Regions from separate parts of the Candidatus Dorea massiliensis AP6 genome, predicted to be linked through region 1. Evidence: riboswitches for the same ligand, from Rfam matches in the RefSeq annotation. Region 1 holds a riboswitch; each other region holds the start of a gene.

What was found. Region 1 has a riboswitch for cobalamin ahead of ACESZP_RS10840 (ABC transporter substrate-binding protein). Riboswitches for the same ligand answer to the same signal wherever they lie in the genome.
Region 2: linked by a shared signal. The riboswitch ahead of nikB (nickel ABC transporter permease) and the one ahead of ACESZP_RS10840 (ABC transporter substrate-binding protein) in region 1 are both predicted to bind cobalamin.
Region 3: linked by a shared signal. The riboswitch ahead of ACESZP_RS04225 (sirohydrochlorin cobaltochelatase) and the one ahead of ACESZP_RS10840 (ABC transporter substrate-binding protein) in region 1 are both predicted to bind cobalamin.

What each region holds. Positions count from the first base shown of each region.
Region 1 is NZ_CAXTKW010000009.1:126,069-133,425, forward strand. Features, by position in the region: gene ACESZP_RS10820 (kinase) at 1-179, opposite strand, end outside; gene tyrS (tyrosine--tRNA ligase) at 181-1,413, opposite strand; gene ACESZP_RS10830 (ABC transporter ATP-binding protein) at 1,919-2,707, opposite strand; gene ACESZP_RS10835 (iron chelate uptake ABC transporter family permease subunit) at 2,720-3,778, opposite strand; gene ACESZP_RS10840 (ABC transporter substrate-binding protein) at 3,854-4,924, opposite strand; cobalamin riboswitch at 5,062-5,279, opposite strand; tRNA gene ACESZP_RS10845 (tRNA-Glu) at 5,394-5,465, opposite strand; gene ACESZP_RS10850 (CapA family protein) at 5,614-6,828, opposite strand; gene ACESZP_RS10855 (PqqD family protein) at 6,985-7,347, opposite strand; gene ACESZP_RS10860 (OPT family oligopeptide transporter) at 7,348-7,357, opposite strand, start outside.
Region 2 is NZ_CAXTKW010000002.1:12,958-20,314, forward strand. Features, by position in the region: gene ACESZP_RS02430 (DnaJ domain-containing protein) at 1-650, shown strand, start outside; gene ACESZP_RS02435 (prolyl-tRNA synthetase associated domain-containing protein) at 809-1,363, opposite strand; gene ACESZP_RS02440 (class I SAM-dependent methyltransferase) at 1,510-2,388, opposite strand; gene ACESZP_RS02445 (threonine/serine exporter family protein) at 2,372-2,815, opposite strand; gene ACESZP_RS02450 (threonine/serine exporter family protein) at 2,826-3,575, opposite strand; cobalamin riboswitch at 3,756-3,974, shown strand; gene nikB (nickel ABC transporter permease) at 4,088-5,032, shown strand; gene nikC (nickel transporter permease) at 5,029-5,868, shown strand; gene ACESZP_RS02465 (ABC transporter substrate-binding protein) at 5,865-7,357, shown strand, end outside.
Region 3 is NZ_CAXTKW010000003.1:71,123-78,479, reverse strand. Features, by position in the region: gene ACESZP_RS04255 (DUF5688 family protein) at 1-50, opposite strand, end outside; gene ACESZP_RS04250 (ABC transporter ATP-binding protein) at 446-1,561, opposite strand; gene ACESZP_RS04245 (FecCD family ABC transporter permease) at 1,565-2,608, opposite strand; gene ACESZP_RS04240 (ABC transporter substrate-binding protein) at 2,711-3,853, opposite strand; gene ACESZP_RS04235 (hypothetical protein) at 3,850-4,308, opposite strand; gene ACESZP_RS04230 (hypothetical protein) at 4,446-5,015, opposite strand; gene ACESZP_RS04225 (sirohydrochlorin cobaltochelatase) at 5,041-6,264, opposite strand; cobalamin riboswitch at 6,477-6,654, opposite strand; gene ACESZP_RS04220 (Na+/H+ antiporter NhaC family protein) at 6,737-7,357, opposite strand, start outside.

The DNA of each region.
Region 1 (7,357 bases):
TGGTAGAGGTTGGTCTCTGCGCCGCGCTCTCTGTTTTCCTCAAACTCCCAGATGTGATAGGGAACGCCGCGGTAGGAGAAGTCAATGCTGCCAAGCCCGTCCTCCTCCGTATATTCATATTCCCAGCCCTTTTCCTCCAGAAAGGCGCGGACGCGGGAAAGATACTGTCTTTCTTCCATATTAATCAGCCTTTACCTTGTGGTATGCCTTCTTGCCCTTGCGAAGCACCAGCGCTCCGTCGGCGTCCATATCACCCGTGGTAAATTTCTGGTACACATCTGTTACCTTTACATCATTGACCGTCACGCCGCCCTGCTGTACCAGACGTCTCGCCTCGGAACGGGTAGGAGCCAGCCTTGTCTCCACCAGAAGCGTCAGGATATCCTTACCCTCATCCAGCTCGGCCTTCGCGTAGGTTGTGGTGGGCATATCGTCGGTCTTGCCGCCGTTGGCGAACAGGGCTCTTGCAGCCTCCTGTGCTTTCTTGGCTTCTTCCTCACCGTGTACAATCTTGGTGATCTCGTATGCCAGAACCTCTTTTGCGTGATTGATTTCCGCGCCCTCCAGAGCTCCCAGGCGACGAACCTCGTCCATGGGCAGGAAGGTCAGAAGTCCCAGGCACTCCTCTACCTTCACGTCTTCGATGTTTCTCCAGTACTGGTAAAACTCGTAGGGAGAGGTTTTCTCCGGATCAAGCCACACGGCGCCCTTCATGGTCTTGCCCATCTTGATGCCCTCGCTGGTGGTCAGAAGCTTGAAGGTCAGACCGTATGCCGGCTTATTCTCTTTTCTGCGGATCAGTTCTACGCCGCCGATGATATTGGACCACTGGTCATTGCCGCCCAGCTCCATCTGGCAGCCGTACATCTGGTTCAGCTTCAGGAAATCGTAGGACTGCATGATCATGTAGTTAAACTCAAAGAAGGTCAGTCCCTTCTCCATTCTCTGCTTGTAGCACTCCGCGTTCAGCATCCGGTTTACAGAGAAATGAGCTCCTACCTCGCGCAGAAAATCCACATAATTCAGATCCAGCAACCAGTCCGCATTATTCGCCAGAATCGCGTTGTCATTGTCGAAGTTGATGAAACGGGACAACTGGTTCTTGAAGCAGTCCGCGTTGTGCTGAATGGTTTCCTTTGTCATAATCTTACGCATATCGGACTTACCGGAGGGGTCTCCTACCATGGTGGTTCCGCCGCCCAGAAGGGCGATGGGACGATGTCCTGCCCGCTGCATATGCATCATAGCCATGATGGTCAGGAAATGTCCTGCGGTCAGGCTGTCTGCGGTGGCGTCAAAGCCGATGTAAAAGGTTACTTTTTCCTTTCCAAGGAGCTCTCTTACCTCCTCCGGATGGGTACACTGCTCGATGAAGCCGCGCTCCATGAGTACGTCATAAATATTTTCTGCCATGTTCTCTTCCTCCTGATTAGAAATTCACTCTGCTGTGCAAACCCTGGCTTTTTCAAGGCCAGGGTTCACGGGCTTCACCCTATATTCCGGGCTCCATCCACATTTCCCATGCAAGCATGAAAAATGTTCCTGTAGCCCAGAATGCACGGCTCATTGCTTACGTAAAAAAACCCTCATCCTTATAAAAGGACGAGGGCTACGCTCGTGTTACCACCTTTTTTCATAAACAGCTCGCGCTGCTTACCTCTTCAAGTGCCAGCTATCGACACTCTAGCACGCTAACGGGTGCGGGATTCCGTCGCAGCCTACTTCCTGCTCCGGAAAACTGCTTCCGGAAATGGGTTCGGTGCGAAGCTCGGGGATGTATTCAAAATCAGGAGATACGCGCGCCTCTCATCGCCCGGCTGCTTTCTGTCCGCTCCCTCCGACTTCTACTTGTTCCCGTCAAAGCCTTTTGGTTTATGTGTAAATCTGCGTTTATTATAGGCAGGGGAAACTGGTTTTGTCAAGCCCTTTTTCCGCTTTTTATCCAGCCCGGCAGATAATAAATCTGCCGTTTTCCCGTGGCCGTATTTGTGGTGATCTGCGCCTCGATGCCAAAGTACTCCCGGATATTTTCTTTTGTGAGCACCTCTTCCGGCGTACCGTAATCCACAATCTTCCCCTGATACATGAAAATAATCCGATCGCAGTACAGGGCAGCCAGATTCAGGTCATGAATGGACGAAAATACCGTCACGTCCTGCCCCTTTAAAATATCCATAATCTGATACTGATAGCTCACATCCAGATGGTTCGTGGGCTCATCCAGCACAATAAAGGCACTCTCCTGCATCAGCACACGGGCCAGCAGCACACGCTGCTTTTCGCCACCGGACAGGCTTAAGTAGGAACGGTGCTCGTAGCCGGACAGTCCCACTTCCTTCAGGCATTTTTCACAGAGCTTCTTGTCCTCCGCCGAATCCCCCTGCAGGAATTTTTTCTTGGCGTACCGGCCAAACATGACCATATCCCGCACCTCGAAATCAAACTCCACATGATTTTCCTGAGCCATGACTGCCATTTCCCCGGCCATTTTTTTGAAGGAAAAATCCAGCACATCCTTTTCATTCAGAAAAACGGTACCCCGGCCCGGCTTGTAGGTCCGGTAGATATTTTTGAGAAGCGTAGATTTGCCGCAGCCATTGGGACCAACCAGGCCCACAAACTCGCCGTCCTGCACTTCCAGGCAGATTTGTTCCAGAATGCTTTTTCCGTCTATCTGATAATCCAGATTTTTTACCTGTAAACTCATACTCTGCCTCCTCTACTTTTTTCCCATATTGCCCCGGCGAATCAGATACAGGAAGAAGGGCGCGCCGAAAAAGGCCGCCACCACGCCGATGGGCAATTCAGACGGAGCAATGATGGTGCGTGAAATCAGATCGGTAAGCATTGTAAAAAGACCGCCTCCCAGAATCGCCATGGGGATCAGCCGTCTGTGTCCGGATCCCACAAAGCTTCGCATAATATGGGGTACAACCAGTCCCACAAATCCGATCACGCCGCTGACGGATACCACAACGCCGGTCAGGATCGTGGAAGCCGCAATAATAACCAGTTTCATTTTACGGGTATCCACACCCAGAGTTTCCGCCACGTCATCGCCCAGAAGCAATACGTCCAGCTCCTTCGCGAACAGGAAAATGACCACGATTACCACAACGCCAACCACCACCACATATCTCAGCTTGCTCCAGGTGGCTCCGCTTAAGGATCCTACCATCCAATAGAGCGCCATCTTCGTCTTATCCGATCCCGTATTGATTCCGTATACCATCAGATTGGTAAAGGCCGAGAACAGGGCGGAAGTCGCGATACCCGCCAGAACCAGCTGCGTCGAGGTAATCCGGCCATGAATGGAGGCGATACTTAAAGACAGACAGATGGAGACAGCCGCTCCCATGGTAGCGCCAAAGATAACGGAATACCCGCCCATAAAGCTGAACCACCCAAGCAGGATCGCGCAGACTGCCCCGGCAGAAGCGCCGGAGGAGATACCCAGCACATAGGGATCTGCCAGGGGATTCTTGGTCAGTGCCTGCATCAGGACGCCGCACAGCGCCAGTCCCGCGCCTACGATAAAGGCCATCAGCACGCGGGGAAACCGGATATTCCAGATGATATTTTCCGTTTTGCCCTCCCAGGCAATTTGAAAGATATCCTTCCCAGAGATTTTATTTACCAGAATTTTTCCAATATCGCCTGCTGAGACGTTCACTGCGCCGATGGTTACCGATATGGTCAATACCGCGGCAATCAGCAGCAATACCAGCAGCAGCGTCACAAGGAAGCGGCCTTTGCCCGATTTTACTGTTCCTTTCATAGATTCCTCCTTCGAGAACACAAATAGAATGAGCAAGAAAAACGGGGAGCTTTCACTCCCCTGTCTTTCCCCCTGTTAGAATTTGTCCGGATACAGCTGCTCTGCAATGGTCTTCACTGCATTGGCGCTTCCTGCGCTTCCCTGCATATCACTGCAGCATACGGAGTAGATTCTGCCTTCCTTTACGGCGCGCAGATCCTTGGTGAACTCATTGGTCTCCAGGAACTCCCGCTTCTCTGCCACATCGTCTCCGGTATACTCCAGAATCAGAATCACGTCCGGATCACGCTCTACTACTTCCTCCCAGGAGGGCTTTGCCCAGCCTGCTTCGATATCATCGAAGATGGAGATACCGCCGGCCTTCTTGATGATGTCGCCCGGCATACCCTGGCAAGCGGTAAACGGTACATCCTCTCCGGAATCATAAGCAAATACTTTTACCGGATTCTCATAGGCCTCATCGCCCAGAGCGTCCTGCACCTCCTGCAGGGTATCCTTCATAGCCTGTACCTTCTCGGCTGCCAGTTCCTGCACCTTGAAGATATTTCCCAGAGTTTCATAATCCTTATAGAGATCCTCGAAGGTTGCACTGTCTGTGCATACATACGGGAAGTACATCGTGATACCGTTTTCCTCGCAGAAATCCTTGTTGAAGTTTTTATCTGAGAATGTGGAATCCCATCCCATCAGAAAATCACAGCCGGTTGCCAGCAATTCTTCCTTGGACAGATTGGTCAAGCCCTCGCCCGGATTCATCAGCTGAGGAACCTCATCCCGGGCCGGATACTCGGAAGCCGTACTCCAGCAGAAGCCCTTGGTATAGCCTACCATCTGGTCCTGCAGTCCCAGATCAAAGAAAAAGTCTGCCATCTGGTCGCCGGACGCTACCACAGCGGAGGGCATTTTGGTGATGGTGTACTCTACGTTCTCGCCCAGTCCGGAACGCTCCAGGTTCAGGGTGATGCTGACCGGCTCATAATCGCTGTCTGCATCGACCGTCTCATCAGCTGCGTCGGTACTTTCTGCATCCTCTGTGGTCTCCTCCGCAGTGGTGGTTGTGGTATCCGCAGTCTTGGAACCACAGCCTGCCAGCATACCAGCCACAAGGCAGGTGCTTAACAATACGCTTACTACTCTCTTCTTCATGTTCTTTCTCCTCTGTTGTATAAAATGATTCGTCCATAAAAAAAGCACCACCCAATCACTTCTGATCAGATGATGCACCCGTATTCGGCATCCGGACGCACTGCGCCCTTTATCTTTCGCAAATGTCATGGACCGTGACAGCAAAAGCAGAATAAGCAGGTCTTCTGACTTACGCTGGCCTTATTTGTCTTCCTTCTTCCCGTCCCGTACCGTTTCCTGTACCTTACGGACAGTGAAGGAAAACGGCCCTGAAACTTCGCGCTTACAGCGGCGGCACCGCACAGGATTTACACCTGTTTCCCTTTTCACCGGCCCAACATTTCTGTTAGCCGACACTCACTCCGTTAGATATATTACCTATTTTCCGTTTTCTTGTCAAGCATCAAATATTGTTAATCCATGCCAGTTCCTTCCATTCCTCCACAATGCGATAAAACAAAAAACTCCTGGATAACCAGAAGTTTTTCAGCAGTCGATAGGGGAATCGAACCCCTGTTTTCGCCGTGAGAGGGCGACGTCTTAACCGCTTGACCAATCGACCATTTCCTATGTTTTTGTGCCGCACCCTTGCGACTTGTTTAGTATATAATAAGGCAACAGGAAATGCAAGTGTTTTTTTCAAAATTTTTAATTTCTTTATATTTCACGTATTTTTTATATTTTTCTGATAATTTATACATCTTTTTTTCTTACTCCCTGACGCTTCCATCTTCCCCTATTGTAACGCCGCCGAAGCACAGCCCCTGCAGATTTCCGTAGAAGGCTGCCCGCCCACTGCCATCCATCAGTCCCATCTGGTTGGCCGTACTGACACAGGGAATCACCCTTACCTCTGTGCCGTCGTCTGTAATGGTCAGCTCTGCCATCATGGTTTCGTAGGTCCGGTTTGCGAAAATAAAATTGCCCAGGCTATAAAAAATCGGTTTCCCCTGATAATATTCGATCCCCTGCAGTACATGAGGGTGCGCGCCGATCACAGCGTCTGCCCCGGCGTCGATATACTGGCGGGCCAAGGACTTCTGATACTCCTCCGGCTCTGTGTTCCGCTCGATTCCCCAATGGACATAGACCACTACATAGTCGCACTGCTGCTTCGCCGCCTGTATCTCCCCCAGAAGCTTCGTGGGATCATAGGTGGTAAAGAGACCGGAATTGCTCCGGGACGCCGTCCAGGAATGCTCCGGAATCACACGGGTGGCTCCCAGAAAGCCAATGACCCGTCCGCCTGCCTCCATGGTTTTCAGAGCCTTTGCCTCCTCCAGGTTCTGCCCCGCTCCCACATGGAGAATTCCTGCCTCGTCCAACGCTTCAAGGGTCTCCTTAAGCGGGCCCCGTCCGAAATCCAGCATATGGTTATTGGCCAGGGTCACGATATCTGCCCCCAGCTCCGGTAATACAGATGCATATTTGGGATCCACCCGGAAGGTATATTGCTTATCTTCCATTGCCTCACCGGTAGTTCCAAAAGGAAATTCCTGATTCAGCATGAAGATATCGGCGCCGCGGGTAATGGAAAGCAAATCTGATGTGGCCGCTGCAGAAATGCCGTTTCGCTCGTATTTTTCCTGTAAAACATCAGTCAGAAACAGGTCGCCTGCAAACAATAAGGTAACATCCTCTTTCCGGTTCTCTCCATCCGAGGCTTCTGCACCTTCCGATTCCTCTGCCCAAGCTTCAGAGGCTTCTGATTTTCCGGACGGCGTCAACACATGTACGGTCGGTACTTCCACTGACAGCTTTCCTGTTTTCTCAGTGTCCGCATTTTCCAGGGAATCCATCCCTGCATCCGCCAGAGCCTCCGCGCTTTTCCCGGGCGCAGAAAAGCCTTCCGCCGCCCACAACGCGCCGCCTACAAGGAGCGCCATGAGAACTGCCAGAATACTTATCTGAATGTATTTTATCATTTCCCTGTAAAAAGATCTTTTCCGTCCCGTCATGGATTCCGTCCCTTCGCTGCCGCCGTCCATTTTATCTGATATCTATTTTACCCGTTTCCAAAGAAAAAGGCAACAGCCCTCCGGGAGGAAGGACTGCTGCCAATTCTTAATATTTTCTGATCTCTATGCTTGTTTCTTTTTCTCCAGCGGAGTACTGTATCCGATATAATGGTTCTGATACAGAATCTGGAAAAACTTTGTAAGGCGCGGAAGAAGCGGCTCCGCCTCTTCGCCGTAGCGTTCCTTTACCAGAAAGCTGATGTCGTAGATGGTCCGCTGGCCGTCCATCTGCTGCCATACAAAGCTGCCGTACTCGTCCAGACTGATATAGCTGACCTTCGGCCGCTTGAAAAACTTCTGTGCCAGCCAATTATAGAAGCCTTTGTTCTGTACTTCTATCTCCACCAGCTTCTTTTCATTCAGCTTCCAGCTGTAGCCCGGCGCGCAGACCGGCACAAAATCCAGATAATTCTTTTTTTTCTTCATTTATTTCTTC
Region 2 (7,357 bases), on a different contig from region 1:
CGCAGGCAGCGGAGAAAATGAACGAGATTAACGAGGCCTACGATATGCTGAATAACCCGGAGAAATACCGGAGACAGCAGCAGACCTATGGCGGCTATGGGCAGAGCAGCTATGGCAGAGCAGGCGGTTACGGGCAGAATCCTTTTGGAAACGGTCCCTTTGGCAGCGGTCCGTATGGAAATAGTGGAAATGGCACTTATAGCAGCGGTCCTTACGGCGGTTTCGGAAGCTTCGAGGATTTCTTCGGTTTCTGGGGGATGCGCATGGGACCGGAGCGCCCCCAGCAGGTCTGCACCGACAGCGAAACCATGCGTCAGGCCATAGACTTCATCAATATGGGAAAATACCAGTTCGCGGATTCGGTGCTGAACGGTATGCCCGGCGCTGAGCGGAACGCCCGATGGTACTATTTAAGCTCCCTGGCCAACTATGGTCTGAATAATCAGATGCTGGCGGTGGCACAGATTCAGAAAGCATTGCAGTTAGAGCCGAATAACCCGCTTTATCAGCGGACACTCCAGAGCTTCCGTTATGCGGAAAATGTGTACAGCCAGAACAGTCAGTCCTATCAGCGGCAGGCGGAAGGCATGGATAAGCTGTGCAGGAGCTTCTGTCTGGCGCAGCTGTTCTGTATGTTCTGCAGATGCTAAGCAGAGTGTGAAAATAAAAGAGATTCGTTCTTTCCATATATAATAATAGAAGAACGCCTCTCTTTTTTTAATGCTTAGAAAACTGAAATCAAATATAAATAGAATCAAAGAATCGGCGTGGCAGGTGAAATTTTAACCCTGGAACGCCAGAGGCTTTATTACAGCTTCACAAAAATAGCTTCATGATGCACCGCCGGCAGAAACTTCTCCAGCATATCCTCCGTCTTCATCCGCAGACTGGACGTATTGATGCAGGGATGGCAGCCAAATTCCTCATGGGCGGCCACGTCCTCATCGATGATGAGCTGTACCTGATTGTGCGGGTCATTCATCAAGGCCATAACCGTGGCGGATCCCGGCGTCACATTCAGCAGTTTCTCCATATACTCCGCCGGGGCAAAGGAAAGGCGGGAAGAACCGATCTGTTTGGACAGGTCTTTGGTCTTGAACTGCTTATCCCCGGGCATCAGCAGCAGGTAGAATTTCGTTTTTTGGGCGTTGCAGAGCACCAGATTTTTACAGATCTCAATACCGAGAAGCTGATCCACGCCCTGACATTCCTCGATGGTCATGGCTACTCCATGATCCACACGGGTGTAGGGAATCCGAAGTTCATCCAGCAGGTCATAGACAGCCATTTCCTTTTCCAGACGGCCCTCCGGGCTGACGGGACGGCCGGTGTAAACCTGCGGGTCAATATAAATGCTACTCATAATGATTCCTCCTTTGAACTTTTAAATATTACAGAGGCTTCGAATGGGCATCCCATGAAACATAATCTGGAATGTAAAAGAAACCTTAGCATTTAGACAGAAACACAGCGGCCGGAACCTCCAGCCGCCATTGACTTTGTAAAAAGCTATTTAGTTTCCCAGCGTCCGCTTGCGCCGCAGGGCAGCACCAGTCCGGATGCGGTTACGGGCAGCCCCACCTCCTGGGAATCGACAGTACCGTTATATTTCTTCAGCTCTGTGGCGATCATATAAGTCAGCACCGCCGGGGCCAGTCCGGTGGTATAGGAATTTACCAGGAAAAACAGCGGCTCATCGCTCAAAAGCTGGGCGCAGAGACGGATCAGCGGGTGAATGGCCTCTTCAATTTTCCAGATTTCTCCTTTTGGGCCTCTGCCGTAAGAGGGAGGGTCCATGATGATGCCGTCATAATGATTTCCACGGCGAATTTCACGTTCTACGAACTTCACACAGTCGTCCACAATCCAGCGGATAGGAGCCTCACCCAGTCCGGAAGAACGGGCGTTTTCCTTTGCCCAGCCTACCATGCCCTTGGAAGCGTCCACATGGGTGACAGAAGCTCCGGAGGCAGCGGCGGCCAGTGTGGCTCCGCCGGTGTAGGCGAAGAGATTCAGTACCTTTACGGGACGTCCGGCATTGCGGATTTTTTCACCGAACCAGTCCCAGTTGGCAGCCTGCTCGGGGAAGAGGCCTGTATGCTTGAAGCTGAAGGGCTTCAGATTGAATGTTAAGGTATTCTTGCCCTGGCAGAGGGGATACTGGATGGTCCATTGTTCCGGCAGGTCGAAGAATTCCCACTCGCCGCCGCCCTTTTTGCTGCGGTGGTAATGGCCGTTCATGCGCTTCCAGCCAGGCAGCTTTCGCTCCGTATCCCAGATAACCTGGGGATCCGGACGCACCAGCAGGTAGCTGCCCCAGCGTTCCAGCTTTTCTCCTTTCGAAGTATCCAGTATCTCATAATCGGTCCAGTTATCTGCGATCCACATGACAATCTCCTTTGGTCTTTAAAAATAAGCGGAAAATACTGTCCACCACCATGATAGACAGGGCGATCATTCCCGCCACAATCAGTGTCTGAATAATATAATAGGAAGTCATTCCGTCGGAACGGATGACAGAGTGGGCGATGCGGAACATGCCCGCGCCCGGCACCAGCGGTAAGATGCCCGGGATGACGAAAATCGTGACCGGAGCCTTCAGGACCCTTGCGAAAATCTGGCCGCAGAGGGAGACGAGACAGCCGGACAGAAAGGTGGACATGGCCACAGACAGATTGATTCCGATGAGAAACAGATAGATCCACCAGCCCACCGCGCCGGTGAAACCGGCCCAGATGATATATTTGCGCGGTACGTGCAGCAGAAAAGAAAAGGCCACAACGGAAAAAAACGCGCCGATAACCTGTATCAGCATAAAAGCCTCCTTACTGAATGAAACGAAGTCCGATGACAATACCCATAGCTACAGAGGCGGCGACCACAAAGGCCTCCATCATCCGGGCGGAGCCGGAGATATAATCCCCGTGCAGGGTGTCAAAGACCGCGTTGGTGATGGCTACGCCGGGAACCAGGGGCATGATGGCCGCGATGATGATGGAATCCAGGTTCCCTATAATAGGAAGAAACTTCAGAAGTCCGCCTGCGAACAGTGAGATTACCACGGCGCTCAGCAGGATTCCGAAGAAGGCGGGCAGCTTCATGCGGTTGCACAGATACAGGCAGATGGCCATGAAAAATCCGGCCACGCCCGCCACAAAGGCCTCCTGCCAGGTTCCGCCGTAGGTCAGTGCAAAGGCCGCGGCCACGCCCGCGTTGGCCAGCAGAAAGGCCTGGGGAGGGTGCGGTTCCTTTTTCAGCTTTTTTATCTGCCGGAAGGCTTCCTTCAGTTCCAGCTCCCCGCTGCAGAGTCCTCTGGAAATACTGTTAATTTCGTCGATGATACTCAGGTTCGTGCCACGGCTGTGAATCCGGCGGGTCACCGTCATGGACTGGATGGACGGGTCGTCCAGAGTGACCAGAAAGCCGGTCACCATCACGAAAGCTTCGGCGGTCTTCAGCCCCGACAGCTCCAGCATCCGCTGCATGGTATCCTCCACCCGGTAGGTCTCAGCCCCGTTGGCCAGCATCAGCTCCCCCGCCATGACGGCGGTGTCGAGCAAAAGTTTGTAATCCATTTGTCTGATTTCCTTATACCTGATTTTGTATTGAGAATAATCTATGCCCATTATACCTATGTAAGAGAAGCGGGTCAAGGAAAGTATGGATAGAAAGAGAAATAATTCCTGTTTCCGAAGGGACAGGCTGAATTACCGGAAGACAAAAATGGAAAAATCTTGACAGATATAGAGGAATCAAGTAAAATAAACGGGCATAGTGTTGTCAGTCGCGTACGGCGGCTGATAAAGAATAGAGAATCATGTGGAAATCATGGACGGTACCGCCACTGTATACATAAAGAATGATCCTTAGATGAAAGTCCGCCATTGGGGTAAACCTGAGAAGGCGTGGAGAGTTCGCTGGGCTTCTTCCCTGAATATGTGAGTCAGGAGAACTGCTATGCAGCAACCTTAGCGGACGATCTATTTGCGAAGGCTTATTTCCCATGTAAAATCGGTCATGGATGCAAAAGCATCCATGGCTTTTTTGTGTAATGAAGTCGCTTTTCTTATTGAAACGGAGGAAAACAGTGAAAAAGAACAGGCTCGTATCCAGACTTATCCAGATGTGCGTAGTGCTGATAGGCATTTCCTTTCTGACCTTTTTATTAACCTACCTTGCGCCGGGCGATCCGGCCACAGCTATGTATGATTCCCTGGGAATTACTCCGAGTCCGGAAATGCTGGAGCAGGCCAGGCAGTCCATGGGACTGGACAAACCCTTTTTACAGCAATATGTGGACTGGATAGGCGGTATTTTTCACGGAGATTTTGGAACCTCCTTCAGTAAAAGCGCCCCGGTACTGGATCTGCTGATGAAAAGACTGCCGGCAACGTTCCGGCTGGCCCTGTTTTCCCTGGGACTGATGTTAATTATTTCGGTTCCCCTTGGAATTCTTTCAGCGGTCAGACAGGACGGGATAGCGGATTATATCGTTCGCTTTCTTTCTTTCCTGGGTATTTCGCTTCCGGGCTTCCTGATTGGCCTGATCTTATTATATGTCTTCGCTTTGAAGCTGGGACTGGTAAAGGTGGCGAGCAGCTCCGTCGGAATGGAACAGATGCTGCTGCCGGGGATTACGCTGGCCATTGCCATGGCCTCCAAATATTCCAGACAGGTGCGTACGGCGGTACTGGAGGAGCTGCACCAGGATTACGTGACGGGCGCGAGAGCCCGGGGAATGAATCAATGGGAAATACTGTTCCGCCAGGTTCTTCCCAACGCCATGCTTCCGCTGGTTACCATGCTGGGGCTTTCCTTTGGATCACTTCTCGGAGGAACCTCGGTGGTGGAGATTATTTTTTCCTACCCGGGACTGGGTATTCTGGCGGTGGGAGCGGTGAAAGCGCGGGATTATCCGTTGATCCAGGGCTTCGTATTGTGGATAGCCCTGATCTATATGGTGGTAAATCTGCTGGTGGATATATCCTATCATTATATTGATCCGAGGACCAGGGAGGGGGAGAACGGATGAAAAAGAATACAAGATTTGCGGTGCTTTCCATTCTGGTTTTCCTTATTCTGGCAGTGGCGTTCCTGGCGGACAAAATCGTTCCCTACGATCCGTTGAGCGCGTCACTGAGCGACGCATTCCAGGCGCCCGGAAAAGATCACTATTTCGGAACCGACGCGCTGGGGCGGGACGTGTTCTCCCGGGTGATCTGCGGGGCGACCACCAGTGTATACAGCGTGCTGATTCTTGTGGCGGTAATCCTGGTTGTGGGTACCTTTCTTGGAATTATAGCAGGGTATTTCGGCGGAGTGGCAGACGCGGTAATCATGAGAGTGGGCGATATGATGATCGCCTTCCCGGATCTGATTCTGGCTATGGCAATCGCGGGAATTCTTGGGCCAAGCCTGAAAAATTCCATGATTGCAATCGCGGCGGTAAGCTGGACCAGATACGCCAGACTTTCCAGAAGCCTGGTGCTGAAGATACGGAACAGGACTTATATATCCGCGGCGGAAATCTCAGGATCCAGACACAGCAGAATCCTTAGGAGATATATGCTGCCCAACGCGCTTCCCACGATGATTATTACGGCGGCGACGGATATCGGCACCATCATGCTGTCGCTGGCAAGCCTGTCCTTCCTTGGCTTTGGAATCCAGCCCCCCACACCGGAGTGGGGATATATGCTGAGCGAGGGAAGAACTTATATACTGAGCAGCCCGTGGCTGCTGTTTTGTCCGGGACTTGCGGTCTTTATTACGGTGGTCATCTTTAATCTCTGGGGTGACTGTATTAGAGATATGATAGATCCAAATGCAACAGAAAAACGAAGAAAGAAGAGGAGAAAGAGAACATGAATGGAAAAAAACTGATTGCCCTTGCCCTTAGCCTGTGCCTTGCGGGCAGTATCACAGCATGCGGCGGCAGCGCAGGAACAGAGCAGAAAGCAGCGGCAGACGGAGGAAACGCGAAAACACAGCTGAATGTGGCGACAGAGCTGACCAGCGCAACCCTGGATCCGGCAGATGAGTGGAACAGCTGGTTTGTAATGCGCTGGGGCGCGCTGGAAACGCTGACACGTTTTGAGGACGACGGCACCGTGTCGCCGTGGCTGGCAGAAGACTGGTCTGTAGCGGACGATCAGCTGACCTGGACTATAAAGCTGAAAGAAAATGTAACCTTCTCCAATGGAGAACCGATGACGGCGACAAAGGTTCAGGAATCCCTGGAGAGATTATTTGAGGTGACAGATCCCAATAAGGGCGGAAATGGAAACCCCTGGAATTATTTTACATATGACAGTATCAGCGCAGACGATGAAGCCTGGACTGTGACGATTGTAACAAGTGAGCCGACGGTAGACCTGCCGGGCTGCCTTGCGTATCCCTGGTATGGTATTATCGATGTGGCTGGCTCTGCGGATCGCGATATCGCTGCGGACGGACCGATTTGTACAGGACCCTACTGCTTTGTATCCAACGATCCGGAGCATGATATCCAGCTGGTAAAAAATGACAATTACTGGGACGGTGAAGTACCCTTTGAGACGGTCAATGTCATGAAGCTTGGGGAGGCTTCTGCCCGCGCAATGGCCCTGCAGGACGGTTCTGCCGACATGGGAATCAACATTGCGGCGTCTGACAGAGCGGTTCTGGAGAATGCGGGTACCTATCAGATTGACGTCACCGGTGGAAACCGTGTGTGCAACTGGTTTATCAATTTTGACGGAGTGCTGGGCAATGATACCCTGAGAAAAGCAGTGATGACGGCAATTGACGGTCAGACCGTGTGTGATGTATCCACAGGCGGTTCCTATACTTACACCAATAATACGCCGGTGCCCGGCTATGATTTGGATAACCCGTACAGCTACGATCCGGAGGCAGCCAAGGCTATGCTGGACGAGGCCGGTATCGTAGACGGCGATGGAGACGGATACCGCGAACTGGACGGCAAAAACATCGACATCAGTATTGTAGCGACAACCAGCCGTCAGCAGGACGTGATTGCGCAGGCGTATGGGGTTCAGCTGGAAGCAATCGGAATCAAGAGCACCATTTCCATGCCGGAAAATGTAGTAGATCTGCGGGTATCCCAGGGCTTTGATCTGATGTTCAACAATGAAGTAACCACACCTACCGGAGATCCGGAGAACTTCCTGAAGCACTGGTACGGAAAGATTACCGATACAAGCTTTAATTACGGAAATTATCATAATGAAGAATACGACGCGCTGTATGAACAGTTGATCGGCGAATTTGATATGGAAAAGCGGACGGAAATCTTTACACAGATGCAGGAAATCCTGATGGAGGACGTGGCGACCATCTGCAGCGGCGCCTATAA
Region 3 (7,357 bases), on a different contig from region 1:
TTTTCCGTAAGCCGGGTCAGAAAACTGCTGCAAAACTCCTGATATGTCACGCCATATCCTCCTTTATTTTAGCTGTATTGGTCGGAACTTTCAACCTCCTTATCTTCTGTAGGTGTAGACACCCGATGAGCAATGAATTTTGCACGGGCTTTTGAAGCTTGTTTGTCAAAAAAATCATGGGATCATTGGGAAGAAGCACCCTGTGATACAAAAGATTAATCTGATAGTTAAAGAATAGCATATTGTAATGTTTTTGTAAATTATTTCCATCCGGCAAATTTCGTAACGATTCGACAATGAATTTGCTTTTCTGCGAAAAGTCTGTTCTATATTATGAAAGCTTTATACTTGCACCCACAAAAAAACGTGGTCCGTAAGCCCTCTCTCCACTGATTCTGCAGCAAAACCGAGGTTATCACTTTCCACGTTCTCTTTTGACTTTCTACTATATTCCTTCTAATTTACCCTGCCGTGCCGCATACTCCTTAAGCTCGCACAGTCCTGCTGCCATCCCGGCCTCTGCGCCTGTCTCAGGAAGTTTCACGGTACAAATCGCCCGTTCACAGCCATCTATAAGCCGTTTCGCCTCCGCGATCTGCTCTTCTCCGATCGTCCGAAAAGCCGATACCCTCACCGTCTGCACTGCCAGCGCCTTCGCCGACGGATAATCCAAATCATTTTCCCACAAGATCCCGGCTGCAAAGGGGATTCGCTCCCGCTGAAGCTTTCGGAATACCGCCGTGCCCGTGCCATTTCCGGCGATAACAAAGACCCGCGGCTCCCCATCCACAGCCGGGAGCTCCAGGTCGCCGGTCAGCTCGTCGTAGGTTCCCACGGTCATGCCATACAGCTTCGGAATATACCCTTCGGTGAAAATCTCCTCCGGCGTCCCGAACCGATCCACCTTATCGCCCCGCACGCAGGCAATTTTATCCGAGATACGGCCTGCCAGATCCAGTTCATGTAAGGACATGATGACAGACAGATTTCTTGTCCGTGACATATTTTGAATAATGGAAAGGAATTCCAGTTTGTAACGGATATCCAGAAATGAAGTGGGCTCGTCCAGCACAATAATATCCGGCTGCTGGCAGAGCGCCCGAGCCAGCATGACCCGCTGCTTCTGGCCGTCGCTGGTCTTCGTATAATCCCGATCTGCCAGCTCATGGATATGCACCAAATCCATGGCCTCGTCCACCACGGCCCAGTCCTCCCCGGAAAGTACGCCAAACTTGCCCGTATAGGGATAACGGCCTGTGGACACCACGTCCCGGCAGGTCATCATTTCCGGATGGATGCGCTCGGTCAGCACTACAGAAAGCTTCTGAGACAGTTCCTTGCCGCTCAAATCCCCCATAGCCTTGCCGTCCAGCACCGCCACGCCGCCTAAGGGCGCCAGCTGTCGGATGATACTTTTCAGAATCGTAGTCTTGCCCGCGCCGTTGGGGCCGATGAGAGTCAGGATTTCACCCTTTTTCAGGCTGATTCGGATGTCTTTGATCAGGGGAACGCCGTGGTAGCCGACAGTCAGTCCTTCCGTGTAGAAATAATAGGTATCCATATGCTACTCAGCCCTCTCCTTCTTTCTGTGAATCATAATATAGATGACCACCGGCGCGCCAAATACTGCTGTCACCGTACTGATGGACAATTCGGTGGGGGCAAACATGGTCCGGGCCAGTAGATCGCAGAACAGACAGAAAGCCGCCCCGCCCAGGAAACAGGCCGGTATCATCAGGATGGGCTTCGCTGTCCCGAATAAATTCTTGACCAGGTGGGGCACCGCGATTCCCACGAAGGATACCGGGCCTGCAAAGGCCGTCACGCAGGCGGACAGAACACTGGACAACAGCACCAGCAGAATCCGGAACACCTGCACGTTCAGACCCATATTTTTCGCGTAGGCCTCGCCCATCTGGTAAGCACTGATGGGCTTCGACATGAGAAAGACGCAGATAGCCGTGATACCCACCACGATGGCCATAATCAGCACATTGTCCCAGGTCATGCCGGAAAAGCTTCCCTTGGACCAATTGTGCAGATTGACGATGTCCGCATCGTCAGCGAAGGTTACGACAAAGTCCGTCACTGCAGAACAGATATAGCCGATCATGACGCCGCTGACGATGAGCATAGACATCTGATCCATCACCTTCGACATGAGAATCACGAAGCCCATACAGATCATGGCTCCCACAAAGGCCGCGATGATCATGACCCAGGAGCTTAAAACAAAAGCATTTCCCAGGGCCGCCACCATCACCAGAGCTACCACCAGCTTCGCGCCGGAAGAGATTCCCAGGGTAAATGGGCCCGCAATCGGGTTATGGAAGAAGGTCTGCAGCAGATAACCGGACAGGGCCAGGCCGCCGCCCAGGATGCCAGCAGCAGCCGCCCGGGGAAATCGGATACCCATGACGATATCCGTATAGGTATCGTCGCCTCCATTTTTGCCCAGTATCCTTGGAATCTCCGAAAGCGGAATATTTACGGTTCCAATGCAGATGCTAAGAATCAGAAAAACCAGCACCAGCAGGGCCAGTATCAGAAATGCCGCCCAGTATCTTCCTTTGTTTCGGGCATTTCTGCCTCCTGTTGTGTCACGCATCGTTCTCGTTCCCTTCTGTCACTGTGCGAATCCCCACAGCTACCGTGTCTCTGTTATCCGGCGCATACTTTCCGGAGCCTTCTCTTTGCGCTCCGAATCGTATCAGTTTAACTTGTAAAGATAAGTCAAATCTCCGTCGTCCCCCTCCAGCATCCGGTGAATATCCGACGTGATTGTGCCCAGCTCCATAGTGGACTGATACAGGTTCTTGGTCGTACAGTACACATGCCCCTCCTGCACCGCCTTGAATTTCTGAAGCAGGGGGCTCTTGGCCAGAAGCTCATCCACCGAGGAAAGCTGTCCCTCTATGGTGCTGTTGTAAATGATGTAATCCGCGTCCTTCGCTCCTGCATAAAACTCCTCCATCTGCATGGACAGGGTGGACGTGGCGTCATCCTCATCTCCCAGATCCCGGAAAATGTAAGTGCCGCCAGCCAGCTCAATCATTTTCGGCAGATAGTCGGCAGATTTCCGCACGTTGGCCTCGCCGTTGCTGGTGATATAGAAAAATGCCACCGTCTTACCCGTGGCCGCCTCGCCACTGATGGCCTCGAAGGCGTCCGCCTCTTTGGCAAAGGCCGCCTCGGCTTCCTCCTCATGGCCGGTCAGAAGGCCGTAGAGCTTCACCCACTCGGTCCGTCCCAGGGGATTCGGCTCATAACTGGAGTGATCCACCAGCACTGGAATTCCAAACTTTTCCAGCTGTTCCTGTACCTCCGGCGTGTGGGAAATCATGGTATTCTCGATGGCCAGACCACAGTTCTGGGCCAAAATCTGCTCATAATCCGGCGCGGAATATTTGCCTGCATAGAGAATGTCGCCGTTCTCCATGGCCGCCTTCGCCGCGTCGATATACCAGCCCTCCGTCTTGGTGCCGCTGAATCTGATGGTGTCCAGGGCGTCCAGAGACACGAACATGTCCATAACTGCTGAAGCCACCAGATATATATTCTGAATGGGCTGCTGTAACACGGTGATATCCTTCGCCAGATCTGCCGGCGCTTCTTTTCCTTCCGGAACCACCAGGAAACGTCCGTCATCCGCGACGGTAATCAGCGCGTAGCCGCCCTCATAATTGTCGATAGTAAATTTCTGCGCGTATTCCAGCTTTGTGCTGTCTGTATAGGTCAGCTCGTCACTGATATCCGTGCTGTTCTCTGCCGTGCCGGAACCGCCTGCTCCACAGGCCGTAAGTCCCAGACACATAGCCAGGCACAGAAAAAGTGCCATCAGTTTCTTTTTCATGCTTTCGTATTCCTCTTTTTCCGCATTACAGTCGCTGCAATCGCTGCCGCTACTACGATAATCACGATACCTGCTGCCGCCGTGGTGGAACCCGATCCACCCGTGCTGCCGCCGTTCTCTCCCTTGATAGAATTCGACGCAAAGGTCAGCGTATATTCTACCTCATGGGGCGTACTCATGGCCGTGGTATCACCAATCACATCGATCTCCTCGTCAAACACATCTACCGGAATCTCAAAGACAGAATGTTCCTCTGTACTCACCGGAAGATATTTCTCGCCGCCCACGATCATATAATCGTAATGATTGCTGCTCCAGGTAATCTGTGCGGTTGCCTGTCCGTCCTCTACGGACAACGCGGTGGGCGATTCAATGGTGGCCCGGCCACTGCCGCCCTCCATAGTCACTTCTACTGTGTAATTCCCGTCTGCCAGCTGTAATTCATCGATTGTCATAGCTTTACCCCTCGAATCTTATTTGAACAAGGGGGCTGCCGCAAAACGTTCTGCACATTCCACAACAGCCCCTGCATTTTACTTATTCGTAACAGTTCAATCCCCTGAACAGTTACATTTATTCTGCGTTTCGCGTATTAGTCCTGAAGAAGCTCCGGATTGGATACGCTGACCTTATGGTCATACCATACGCCCTTGGTTCCGATCAGCGCCAGATCGAATTCCTCGTCCAGTGCCGGTACCGGTACATCGAAGGCATTGGCCTCCTCCGGCTCTGTACCATCGCCGAAATCTACAGTCTCTACGGTCGGCTGCAGAAGCTCTGCGCCATCCTTCTGGGCGTCCTCTGCCAGACCTTCATACAGATTCACAATGTTCTTGGAAGGCATAACCACATGAATGGTCATCTGTCCGTCTTTTACGGTCAGCGTTCCCTTTCCCTCGTAAAATTCATTTACATGGAACATACTGCTGTCTGTATTGAAATCTGCTGTGTAAACGCCGTCCTCCAGTGTCACAGCTGCAGCTTCTTCTGAATCAGCCTTTTCCGGCTCCGCCGTTTCTTCTGTCTTGGCAGTTTCCTCATCGGAGCTTTCCGCCTCTGTGGTAGTCTCTGCAGCCGGCGTCTCCGCCTTGCTGCCGCAGCCCATCAGCAGTGCGCAGCTTATAACTGCCATTCCCATTAACGCGATGATTTTCTTCTTCATTTCTTTTCTTGTCCTTTATCCTTACTTATTTCATAGCCTCTGCGGTATGAGCAACATAGAGATTCTGGATTGCCTCGATCTCGCCCAGACCTGCGATCTGGCAGTCTACGCTCTCGAACTTACCGGATGCGTTGAACATGCTCTTCCAGGAATCGTCATCGTCGCCTGCCATGTCGTTGTTTGCATGGTCGCCTGCAACTACCATCAGCGGACGAAGTACAACCTTGGTGTAACCAGCCTCAGATACAGCTGCGATCACATTCTCGCATGCGGTCTCCTCCGGCTTGCCCTCTACGGTTCCGATAAATACGTTCTCATATCCCAGATCCTTCATCTGTGCCTGCATCTGGCTGTAGGACACCTTTGCGTTATGGGAAGTACCATGTCCCATAAATACGAATGCAACGCCATCTTCCTTTGCTGCATCCAGAGTATCAAAACCAGCCGTCTTTACAGCCTCAGCAGTAATAGCCTCAGCAACAGCCTTCTTATCTGTATTTACAGCGGAAGCGTCTGCTCCAACCTCGCCCAGAAGCGGCTCAGCTACCTTTACAGACTCAAATTTATCCTTGTATGCGTCTACCGCCTCCATCAGCTCGTCGTACTCAGCGCCGTGCATCAGATGGGTCGGCTGTACAACCAGGTTCTTTACGCCGTTGGCAACTGCGCGATCCAGAGCCTGATCCATGTTGTCAATTGCCTCGCCGTCGCGGGCCTGGATATGGTTGATGATGATCTGCGCGGTAAAGGCACGTCTTACGGACCAGTCCGGATTTGCCTCTGCCAGAGCGTCCTCGATACCCTTGATATCAGCTACACGGCTGTCATTGAAGGAAGTACCAAAGCTTACTACCAGCAGCTCGTTCTCGCCGATCTCGTCCTGGTTTCTCGGATCATCCTTGGAAGCGTCTCCGGTGTCGCGTCCGAAGTAATCCGGGTCAGCGTTCTCGCCCTCTACCAGCTCCTTCTGAGCGTCTGTCAGAGCGTCCCATGCTTCCTTGGCTGCCTTACAGTCAGCGTCTGTGGTCTCTGTTCTCTCCTGCACATAGATCTTGTCAATCAGGGCTGCTACGTTGTCAGCTGCAGCCTGATCTGCGTCCGCGTCGTCTGCAGTCTCCTCTGCAGCGTCTGTGGTCTCTTCCGTAGTAGTAGTGTCTGCAGCCGGCGTCTCAGCCTTGCTGCCGCAGCCTGCCAGCATGGATGCTGTCAGAGTTGTTACACATAACAGTGTTACAAGTTTCTTTTTCATTTTCTTTTCCTCCTGCAAAAATTTTTCAGTTAAATGAAATTCATAAGATCAGAAGGAATCTGCTAAAAAATCCGACGTTCCTGTGGATCGTCGGATTTTCAGTCGTCAGCTTTACATCTGTTCGCCCATCCACGCAAAACAGCGCTGTGCGGAACAGCTGTGTCTATACCCCATCTGGCACTATCAATCCTCGTGATCCGGAATCTTTCGACTCCATGCGCCGCAGTCTGGCAGGTCTCCTGGCTTACAGTACAAGCGCTGCTTATCGTCTTCCCGATGGCTCAGTGACGTATGATAAGCCGCTCCTGCATACAGTGACGAGATCGCGCAGGTCTCTCACCTGCTTCCCTATTCTCCGTTTTTTAACGGCACCAGCTGCTTCTTATTTGATTTCACATAACCTACACAAGCATTATAGCAGTCTTTCTGAAATAATCAACTGTTTTTCCGCTATTTTTTCTTCCTTTTTGCATTATTTCGCCCGTTTTTTCATAAATAACAGATAAGCGAGCAGCAATATGATTCCTACCGGCAGAGAAATCAGCGCAGACTGGGTAAATCCTGCCACAATATAGGTAATAAAGGAAATCACTGCTACACTGACCGCATAGGGAAGCTGGGTGGACACATGGTTTACATGGTTACACTGGGCTCCCGCAGACGCCATAATGGTCGTATCGGAAATCGGGGAGCAGTGGTCGCCGCAGACAGCGCCCGCCATGCAGGCAGAGATGGCCACGGTCATCAACGCCGGATGGGTGGTCTGGAACGCGTCTACCACAATCGGAATCAGGATACCAAAGGTTCCCCAGGAGGTTCCGGTGGCAAAAGCCAGGAAGCATCCAACCAAGAAAATAATAGCCGGAAGCAGAGCAACCATACCCTGAGAGCTGCTCTTAATCAGATTAGCCACGAACTCCGCGGCGCCCAGGCTGTCTGTCATGGCCTTCAGGGTCCAGGCGAAGGTCAGAATCATGATAGCCGGAACCATGGCCTTGAAGCCCTCGGGAATGCAGTTCATGCACTCCTTGAAGCCCAGGACCTTACGGCTCACATACAGCAGAATCGTGATGACCAGGGCGAAAGCACTTCC